2 regions of the Saccharopolyspora sp. MMCC62 genome follow, and region 2 is predicted to be linked to the other one. Evidence: riboswitches for the same ligand, from Rfam matches in the RefSeq annotation. Region 2 holds a riboswitch; the other holds the start of a gene.

Region 1 (4,667 bases), on a different contig from region 2:
TCTCGCTGCGGGATCGATTTCACAGGTGGCTCCGCCACATGAGAAATCGCTGTCCTCGCGAGAATCCCGCTGAGAACCCGCGGGTGGGCCTGCTGCGTGCGTGGTCGCTGCTCAGCGGCTTCGCCGCTGACAGGAAAGCGATGAACCTCTTGGCGCGGGCTCAGGCTGCTACGAGGCCTGCGGAGATGGTGAGGAACGCCGCTGCGCTGATCATGTCGAGGGATCGGGCGAAGCGCGGGCGGCGCAGCCGGTCGGCGATGCGGGCCGCACCCAGCACGATGGTGACCTCCCAGATCGCGGCCAGCACCAGGAAGACCGCGCCCAGCAGCACCAGCTGCAGCGTGGGGTTCGCCGCGGAACCGACGAACTGCGGCAGGAACGCGAGGCTGAACAGCAGCATCTTCGGGTTGGTGATGTTGCTGAGCAGGCCCTGGAGGTACGGGCGGCTCGTGGTGGCCCCGCCGGAGAGCCCGTCGCCGGTCTCGGCGCGGGTGAGCCACAACCCGCGCACGATCATCGCCGCCAGGTAGACCAGGTACGCGGCGCCGGCCCACTTCAGCGTCGCCAGCACCGCAGGGTGGCTGGTGATCACCGCGCCGAGCCCGCAGATCACCAGCGCCACCTGCAGGACGCTCGCCGTGTGGATGCCGGCCAGCGCCCGCAGCCCGGGGCCGATGCCCTGACGCAGCGAGATCCGCAGGATCAGGAACGCGTCCACCCCGGGCGTCAGCACCACCACTGCACTGGCGAGCAGGAACGCCGGCAGGGTCGTGAAGTCCAGCAGCATGACGAGTTCGCTCCTTGCCTGGTCGACGCGCGCGCGACGGCGCCGGTGAGCGCGCGGCCCACCGGTCGAGGTTTCACCGGATCGGGGGTGATCTCGGGTCCGCGTCGTCGCGGTCACCGAAGATCTGAACTGAACGGACGGGACGAACCGGCTTCGCCGAAGCAGTGATCCGAATTTTTTCCCGCCGAAGTCCATCTTAACGAAAAATTATCAACACCTGGTGTGAGCTCGCCCTCGTCAGCCGCCGGTGATCGGACCGCTACCGTGTGCCGCCGAACGCCGCCGCACGCCCAGGAGGCCGCCGTGCCCGACCGATCCCGCCCGCTCGCCCGGATCGCCGCGGGGAGCGCGGCCGCCGCCACCGCGGCCGCCGCCGCGCTCGCCGCCCCGGCCGCCGCCGACCCCGCGCAGGAACGCGTGCTCGGCGGCGCCGACGAGCACGCCGCGCCGTGGGCGGTGGCGCTCACCGACCAGGGCGGGCGCCAGTTCTGCGGCGGCACCCTGGTCACCGAGATCAAGGTCGTCACCGCCGCGCACTGCGTCGACGGCCGGGACGCCGCCGACCTGCGCGCGGTCACCGGCCGCACCGACCTGCGCACCACCGGCGGCGCCGACACGCCCGTCGACGACGTGTGGGTGCACCCCGAATTCCGCGGCGTGACGGGCGGGCACGACGTGGCGGTGCTGACCCTGGCCGCGCCCGTGCCGGACGAGGTGTTGCCGATGGTCGGCGCCGACGAGATCGCCCGCTACCGGCCCGGCACCCCGGCGCGCGTCCACGGCTGGGGCTACACCACCGAGACCGGGCCCACCTCGGCGACGCTGCGCTCCGCCGACGTGCCGATCAGCTCGGATGCGGACTGCCGCGCCGCCTACCCCGACTACGAACCGGGGACGCGGGTCTGCGCGGGCCCGCCCGAAGGGGGCCGGGACGCGTGCGCCGGGGACTCCGGTGGGCCGCTCGTCGCCGACGGCAGGCTGATCGGCGTCGTCTCCTACGGCACCGGCTGCGGACGGCCCGGCACGCCCGGCGTGTACACCCGGATCTCCGGGGTCGCCGACGACGTCGCCGCGCGGCTCTGAATCCGCCGTCCCGCACCGCGGGACGGGCCGGCGCCACCCGGGGTTCGCGCCGCGGCGGTGCGCGGGTAGCCGTGCGCAGCACCGACCTGCCCCGAGGCTCGCGCGCCCGGTCCCGCGGGACGTGGTGTGCGCTACTTCCACCGCAGGTGACCCCGGGTGTCGTAGCCGGAATGTGATATCCCGTGGGGGTGACCCTGCAACCGCTCGCCACCGCCGTCCACCGCGCCTACACGGCCGACCTCGACGCCGAGGACTTCTACCGCATGCTCCGCTTGCGCGTGGACGTGTTCGTGGTCGAGCAGCAGTGCGCCTACCCGGAACTGGACGGCCGGGACCTGGAGACCACCACCAGGCACTTCTGGATCGACTCCGCCGACGGGTACGTGCTCGGCTACCTGCGCCTGCTCGAAGACCCCGACGGCACCTTCCGCATCGGCCGCGTCGCCACCGCCAAGGACGCCCGCGGACTCGGCCTCGGGCGCAAGCTGATGCGCGCCGCGCTCGCCGAGATCCAGCGCGCCCCCGCCGTGCTCTCCGCCCAGACCTACGCGCTGGAGTTCTACCGCGGATTCGGCTTCGAACCCTCGGGTGAGGAGTATCTCGAAGACGGCATCCCGCACGTCGACATGCACCGATACCCCGGCTCGCTGCGCTGAGCGAGCCGCGGCGGTTCCTCGCCCGTCGCGGGGATGCGACGATGCTCGCTGGTCCCAGCCAGGGCAGGTCAGGAAACCGGTGCGAATCCGGTGCGGTCGGCGCCACTGTGACCGGGGAGCGGATCTCCCCCGCGAGCCACCGGGCGCCGCCTGGGAAGGCCGGAGTTCCGCGCTGATCCGGGAGCCAGGACACTGCCTCGCCCAGGCCCAGCCGACATCGGGGCGTCCGAGACCCGAGGAAGGAACACCTGGCATGACTGCTCCCGCGAGCCCGCGGTTCCCGTTCACGGCCGTGGTCGGGCACGACGACATGCGGCTGGCGCTGCTGCTCAACGCGGTGCACCCGCGCATCGGCGGCGTGCTGGTGCGGGGGGAGAAGGGCACCGCGAAGTCGACGGTGGTGCGCGCCCTCGCATCGCTGCTGCCCGCGCTGGACGTCGTGCCCGGCTGCCGCTTCGGCTGCGAGCCGCGGCGGCCCGACCCGCAGTGCCCGGACGGGCCGCACGCCGAGGTCTCCGGGACCACCCGGCCCGCGGAACTCGTGGAACTCCCGGTCGGCGCCACCGAAGACCGGCTCGTCGGTTCCCTCGACCTCGAACGCGCGCTGACCGAAGGCGTCAGCGCCTACCAGCCCGGGCTGCTGGCCGCCGCGCACCGCGGCGTGCTCTACGTCGACGAGGTCAACCTGCTGCACGACCACCTGGTGGACCTGCTGCTGGACGCCGCCGCGATGGGGCGCGCGCACGTGGAGCGGGAAGGCGTGTCGGTGACGCATGCCGCCTCCTTCCTGCTCGTCGGCACCATGAACCCGGAAGAGGGCGAGCTGCGCCCGCAATTGCTCGACCGGTTCGGGCTGACCGTGCAGGTCGCCGCCTCCCGCGACGTCACCACCCGCACCGAAGTGGTGCGCAGGCGGCTCGCCTTCGAAGCGGACCCGGCCGGCTTCGCCGAGCAGTGGGCCGCCGAGGACGCCGCGCTCGCCCGCCGCATCGCCGACGCCCGCTCCCGCGTCGAATCGGTGCGGCTGCCCGACGCCGAACTGCGCCGGATCTCCGCGCTGTGCGCCGCTTTCGACGTGGACGGGATGCGCGCCGATCTGGTGCTCGCCCGCACCGCCGTGGCGCACGCCGCGTGGCGCGGCGCCGACGAGGTCGCCGAGGCCGATGTCGAAGCCGCGGCCCGGCTCGCGTTGCCGCACCGGCGCCGCCGCGACCCGTTCGACGAGCCCGGCGTCGAAGAGGACCAGTTGCAGCAGGCCCTCGAAGACGCCGCCCAGCACGCCGAGCAGGAACCCGCGGACGGCCAGGACTCCGGCGCGGACCAGGACTCCGGTGAGGAACCGCCGGACGGCCCCGACGACGGCCCCGGCGGAGGCGGCGGTGGCGCGCCCGACGGCGGACCGGACGACGGCCCCGACGGGCCCGGCGGCGGCGAAGCCCCCACCCCGCCGGACTCGCCCGCGCCGAACGGCGACGGCGGCTCCCGGCGCGAGGACGGCCCCGGCCAGGCCCCCGCGAACAAGCCCCCGGCCGCGCCCGCACCCGCGTTCCGCGCCCGGCTGCTCGAAGTCCCCGGCGTCGGCGAAGGCGCCCCCGGGCGGCGGTCCCGCGCCCGCTCCCGCAGCGGCCAGACCGTTCGATCATCCACAGTGGACGGTCATGGCGTGCACCTGCCCGCCACCTTGATCGCCGCCGCCCCGCACCAGCGCTCCCGCGGCCGCACCGGTCCCGGACTCGTGCTGCACCGCGACGACGTGCGGCGCTCCGTCCGCGAAGGACGCGAAGGCAACCTCGTCCTGTTCGCCGTCGACGCCTCCGGCTCGATGGCGGCCCGCGAACGGATGTCCGCCGTCAGCGGCGCCGTGCTCTCCCTGCTGCGCGACGCCTACCAGCGCCGCGACAAGGTCGGCGTCATCACCTTCCGCGGCGACCAGGCCGAACTCGCGCTGCCGCCCACCTCCTCCGTCGAGATCGCCGCCACCCGGATGCGCGACCTGCGCACCGGCGGCCGCACCCCGCTCGCCACCGGCCTGCTCAAGGTCCACCAGGTCATCGGCACCGAACGCACCCGCGACCCGCGCAGGCGCCCGCTCCTCGTGCTGCTCACCGACGGGAAGGCCACCGTTCCCGCCACGGACGGCG
Region 2 (4,667 bases):
GGTGCCGCCGCGGGCGGTGAGGTGCGCCATCGCGGCCAGCGCCTCCACGGTCTTGCCGAGCCCCATCTCGTCGCCGAGGATCGACTTCCGCCGCGCCAGCGCGAACTTCGCGCCGAACGCCTGGTAGCCGCGCAGCGCGACGCGCAGCAGTCCGGTGTCCAGCCCGGTCGCGGTGACCTGCCGTTCCTGCTCCGGCGGCAGCTGTCCGGTGGCCGCGGCGCCGGTCCCGGCGTGGTCGGTGAGCTCGGCGAGCAGCGTGTTGTAGGTGGCGGCGCGGCGCTCGTAGTCCCGCCACAACTGCGCGGGAGGTTCGGCGCCCGAGTCCTCCGCAGCTGCGGCGACGCGCCGGATGCCGGGTTCGGTGAGCAGCCCGTCCAGCCGGGCCAGCGCGTCCAGCGCGCTGCCGCGGCGGGCGGCGCCGGTGAACCACATCCGCAGCCTGCTGCCGGTCCGCTGCGCCACCGGTTCCAGCTCGTCGAGCGCGGCGAGCCCGCGCCGGATCTCCTTCTGCTGCGCGGAGACCCGCTCCCCGGCGAGCTCCCAGGCCCGCACGGTCGCCAGCAGCGCGGCGTGCTCGGGGTCGCGCCGGTCCGGGTCGATGCGCAGCACCACGTCCTGCGCGCTCGCCCGCGCGAGGCGCGCGGCGGCGGCCGCGGCCTCCTGCGCGGTGGCCGGTCCGACACCGGGCACGGTCTGCAACCGTTCCGGGGTCGCGGCGGCCACGTCGGCGACGGTGCGGTATCCGGCGCGCTCCAGCTCGCCGAGCCGCAGCCTGGTCCGCGCGGCGTCGCGGAGCCTGCCGACCGGCATCGCGCGCAGCCGTTCCCACGCCTCCCGCTGCCGGAACGCGTCGTACTGCCGCCGGGCCCGCTCGCGCAGCCGGTCCGGTTCGGCGAGCAGCCCGCGCGCGGCGGCGCGGAACGACCGCGCGCCCGCCAGCACGGCGCGCGCCGCGCGACCCGCCCGCACCGCACCCGGCCCGTCGTCGAGCCCCATGCTTCCTCCCCAGGAATCCCCTGCTCGTCAGTACCGCACCACCGGCGCGCGGGCAGCCGCCGAGCGGGTGGTGCGGCCCCGGTGACCAGCTTGACCGATCACCGCACGCCGACGCCGCAGGGCCCGGGCGGACGGCCCCTTGCCAAGTATGAACAGGCGTACATACTCTGGTCGGCATGACGTTCCTGGTGCTGTGCCTGGCCATCGTCGCGGGGTTGTGCGGGTCGCTGTGCACCCGCGCCTCGCGGGGGTTCACCCGCTGGGGCTGGGGGATCGGGGCGATCGCCGGGTACGCGGTGGCGACCGTGCTGCTGTCCTGGCTGGTGCAGCGGTTGCCGGTCGGGCTGGTGTACGCGGTGTGGACCGGCGCCGCGGCCGTGGTGCTGGTGGCGGTGGACCGGGTCTTCTTCGCGGTGCGCACCAACCGGGTGCAGCTCGGCGGCATGGCGGTGACGTTGCTCGGCATCGCGCTGCTCGGCACCGGGATGGGCGGATGAGCGCAGCGCGGCGGGCGTGGGCGCACCTCGCGGGCACCATCGGGCTGGAGATCGTCGCCACCCTGGCGCTGCGGGCCTCCGCCGGGTTCACCGCGCCGGTGCCGTCGGCGGTCGCGGTGATCGGCTACGGTGCGGCGGTCGTGCTGCTCGCGCGGGCGCTGCGGGTGATCCCGCTCGGCATGGCCTACGTGATCTGGACCGGCGCGGGAACGGCCGGGGTCGCGCTGCTGGGCTCGGTGCTGTTCGCCGACCACCTGTCCCCGGCGGCATGGCTCGGCGTCGTCTGCGTGATCGGCGGCGTCGCGATGATCAACCTGGCGAAGCGGGATTCGCGGGAGGAACGCCGTGCGACCGAAGAACACCCCGAATGATCCCGAACGCCGGGAGCGGATCGTGGACGCCGCGATCGAGCTGATCCGCGACGGCGGCACCGCCCGCGTCACCGCGCGCGCCGTCGCGCAGCAGGCAGGGGTGCCCGTCGGTTCCGTCGCCTACCACTTCGATTCGGTGCGGGCGCTGCTGATCGAGGCCAGCAGGCGGGTGCTGCGGTCCCGCGCCGACTCGTTGGACGCGTGGCTGCGCGAGGTCACCGCCGAGACCGTCGTCGCCCGGCTCGCCGAGCTGATCCACCACCACCTCACCGCGGAGCGCGGCACCAGCGTCGTCACCTACGAGCTGTACGTCCTCGGGATGCGCGACCCGGAGTTCCGCGCGGTGAGCCGTGCCTCGCTGGTCCACCTGCGGGACAAGCTGGCCGAAGTGCTGCCCGCCCCGGCGGCGGACCGGCTCGCCGCCACCGCCGACGGCTACCAGATGCAATGCCTCTTCGAAGACCGAACCCCCGCACCGGCCCACATCCAAGAAATGCTGCGACCGACCTGACGCCGTAGCGAGCACCGAACGGTCTTCCCTCTTTCCTGTCGGCGGCGAAGCCGCTGAGCCGACGACCACCTGGGACACCGGCACCGCAGCGGGTTCTCAGCTGATTCCTCGCGAGGACGGCGTTGTCGCATGTGGCGGAGTCACCGGTGAAAACGATCCCGCAGGGAGGAAAGCGCCGAGGTTCCGCCACTCACTCCCGAAGGCAGAACGAGTGGCGGCGCCCGCAGCGAGGAACATCACCTTGATGGTGGGCTGGTATGTCCGGTTAGGGTGCTCGGGAGCCAGTCGCGCCCGCGAGGGCAGGGAATCCGGTCGGAAGCCGGAGCTGACGCGCAGCGGTAGGGGCGATGGGCGAGGAACGGCCGCACGGCCGCGACCACTGGACCACCGGTCCGGGAAGGGGACCTCGCCCGGCGAACCCGAGCCCGAAGACCTGGCTGGCTCCCCGGACACCGAGCTCGGTGCCGGATCGCAGCCTGCCGGGCCCCGCGCATGGGTCCGGGGTGAGGAACCACGTGACATGCCGTTCTCGCGTACCCGCGCGTTCCGGGCCGGACTGGTGGCGCTGACCGCGACCGTGCTGGCCTCCTGCGCCGCCCCCGCCGCCGGCCCCTCTTCCGGTGCCGGGTCGACGACGCTGCGCAACTGCGGTGCCGACGTGACCGTCGAGGAGCCGCCGCGGCGCGCGGTGTCGCTGAACCAGTCGACCACCGAGATCATGCTCTCCCTCGGCCTGGCCGACCGGATGGTGGGAACCGCGACCTGGACGGAGCCGATCGACCCGCCGCTGGCCGCGGCGAACGCGCGGGTGCCGAAGCTGGCCGAGAACACCCCGTCGTTCGAGTCCGTGCTGGGCACCGAACCGGACATCGTGCTCGCCGGCTACCAGGCCATGTTCACCGATGAGCGCGTCGCCGACCGCGAGCGGTTCACCGAGCTCGGCGTGCCGACCTACCTGTCGCCGAGCAACTGCCTGCCGGAGGAGGCGCCGCTGCCGGAACCGGTGCAGCTGGCCGACATCTACCAGGAGGTGCAGGACATCGCCGACCTGTTCGGCGTCTCCGAGCGGGGGCGGGCGCTCACCGAGCAGCTGCGCGGCCGGGTGGAGGCGGCGCGGCAGCAGGTCGCCGGGCTGGATTCGCGCGGCGACACCTCGGTGCTGTTCTGGTTCGCCCGCACCGAATCCCCGTACGTGGCGGGCTCCACGGGTTCTCCGGCGATCATGGCCAGGGAGCTGGGGGTGCGCAACGCCTACGGCGACGTCACCTCGATGTGGCCGCAGGTGTCCTGGGAGGACGTGCTGGCCCGCGACCCCGACCTGCTGGTGCTCGGCGACCTCACCCGCGACGGCGAGGGCGACGGGCTCGCGGCCAAGGAGCGGTTCCTGCACGAGGATCCGGCGGTGTCCCGGCTCGCCGCGGTCCGCGACGACCACCTGCTGAGCATGACCGGAACCGAGCTGAACATCAGCCTCCGCACCGTGCAGGGCATCGAGCGGCTCGCGGATCGCCTCGTCGAGCTGGACCGGCAGCGGTGACGGCGGGGCGGCTGCCCGCCTCCGCCATCGTGCTGGCCGGGATTCCGGCGCTGCTGCTGTCGATCGCCGCCGCGGTCACCCTGGGGCCCGCGGACCTGTCGGTCGCGGACGTCGGCAGCGTGGTGGGGCACCGGCTCGGGCTGGTGGACACCGGCGTGTCCCGGATCGGGCAGGGCATCGTGCTGCAGCTGCGGTTGCCGCGGGCGCTGCTGGCGGCGATCTGCGGTGCCGGGCTGGGGGTGTGCGGGGCGGTCCTCCAGTCGCTGCTGCGGAATCCGCTCGCGGACCCGTTCCTGCTCGGCGTGTCCGCGGGGGCCTCCACCGGTGCGGTGTCGGTGGTGGTGCTGGGCCTGGGTGCCGGGGCCATCGGTTTGACGGCGGGCGCGTTCGCGGGGGCGTTGGTGGCGTTCGCGCTGGTGCTGCTGCTGGCGACGATCGCGGGCGGCGCGGCCGGGCACACGGTGCTGGCGGGGGTCGCGGGCACCCAGCTGTTCTCCGCGCTCACTTCCTACATCGTCATCACGTCGGCGGACGCGGAGCAGACCCGCGGGGTGCTGTTCTGGCTGCTGGGTTCGCTGTCCGGGGCGCGGTGGAACGACGTGGTGCTGGCCGGGATCGTGTGCGCGGCGTGCCTGGTGCTGTGCCTGGCCCGCGCGGGGGCGCTGGACGCGTTCGCGTTCGGCCAGGACGCGGCGGCCTCCCTCGGAGTGCACGTGCAGCGGCTGCGGATCGTGCTGCTGGTGGCGACGGCGCTG

The links. A riboswitch is a leader RNA that binds a small molecule or an ion and turns the genes downstream of it on or off. The one in region 2 is predicted to bind cobalamin.
Region 1: it holds a riboswitch for cobalamin, as region 2 does, so the genes downstream of both, AC29IT_RS23850 (putative cobaltochelatase) here and AC29IT_RS17785 (ABC transporter substrate-binding protein) in region 2, are expected to answer to the same signal.

The regions. Positions count from the first base shown of each region.
Region 1 covers NZ_JBYKCM010000011.1:68,233-72,899, forward strand. The annotation lists gene AC29IT_RS23835 (LysE family translocator) at 161-787, opposite strand; gene AC29IT_RS23840 (S1 family peptidase) at 1,091-1,870, shown strand; gene AC29IT_RS23845 (GNAT family N-acetyltransferase) at 2,059-2,526, shown strand; cobalamin riboswitch at 2,596-2,721, shown strand; gene AC29IT_RS23850 (putative cobaltochelatase) at 2,780-4,667, shown strand, end outside.
Region 2 covers NZ_JBYKCM010000007.1:102,763-107,429, reverse strand. The annotation lists gene AC29IT_RS17805 (DEAD/DEAH box helicase) at 1-996, opposite strand, end outside; gene AC29IT_RS17800 (DMT family transporter) at 1,173-1,493, shown strand; gene AC29IT_RS17795 (DMT family transporter) at 1,490-1,864, shown strand; gene AC29IT_RS17790 (TetR/AcrR family transcriptional regulator) at 1,839-2,375, shown strand; cobalamin riboswitch at 2,641-2,831, shown strand; gene AC29IT_RS17785 (ABC transporter substrate-binding protein) at 2,896-3,912, shown strand; gene AC29IT_RS17780 (FecCD family ABC transporter permease) at 3,909-4,667, shown strand, end outside.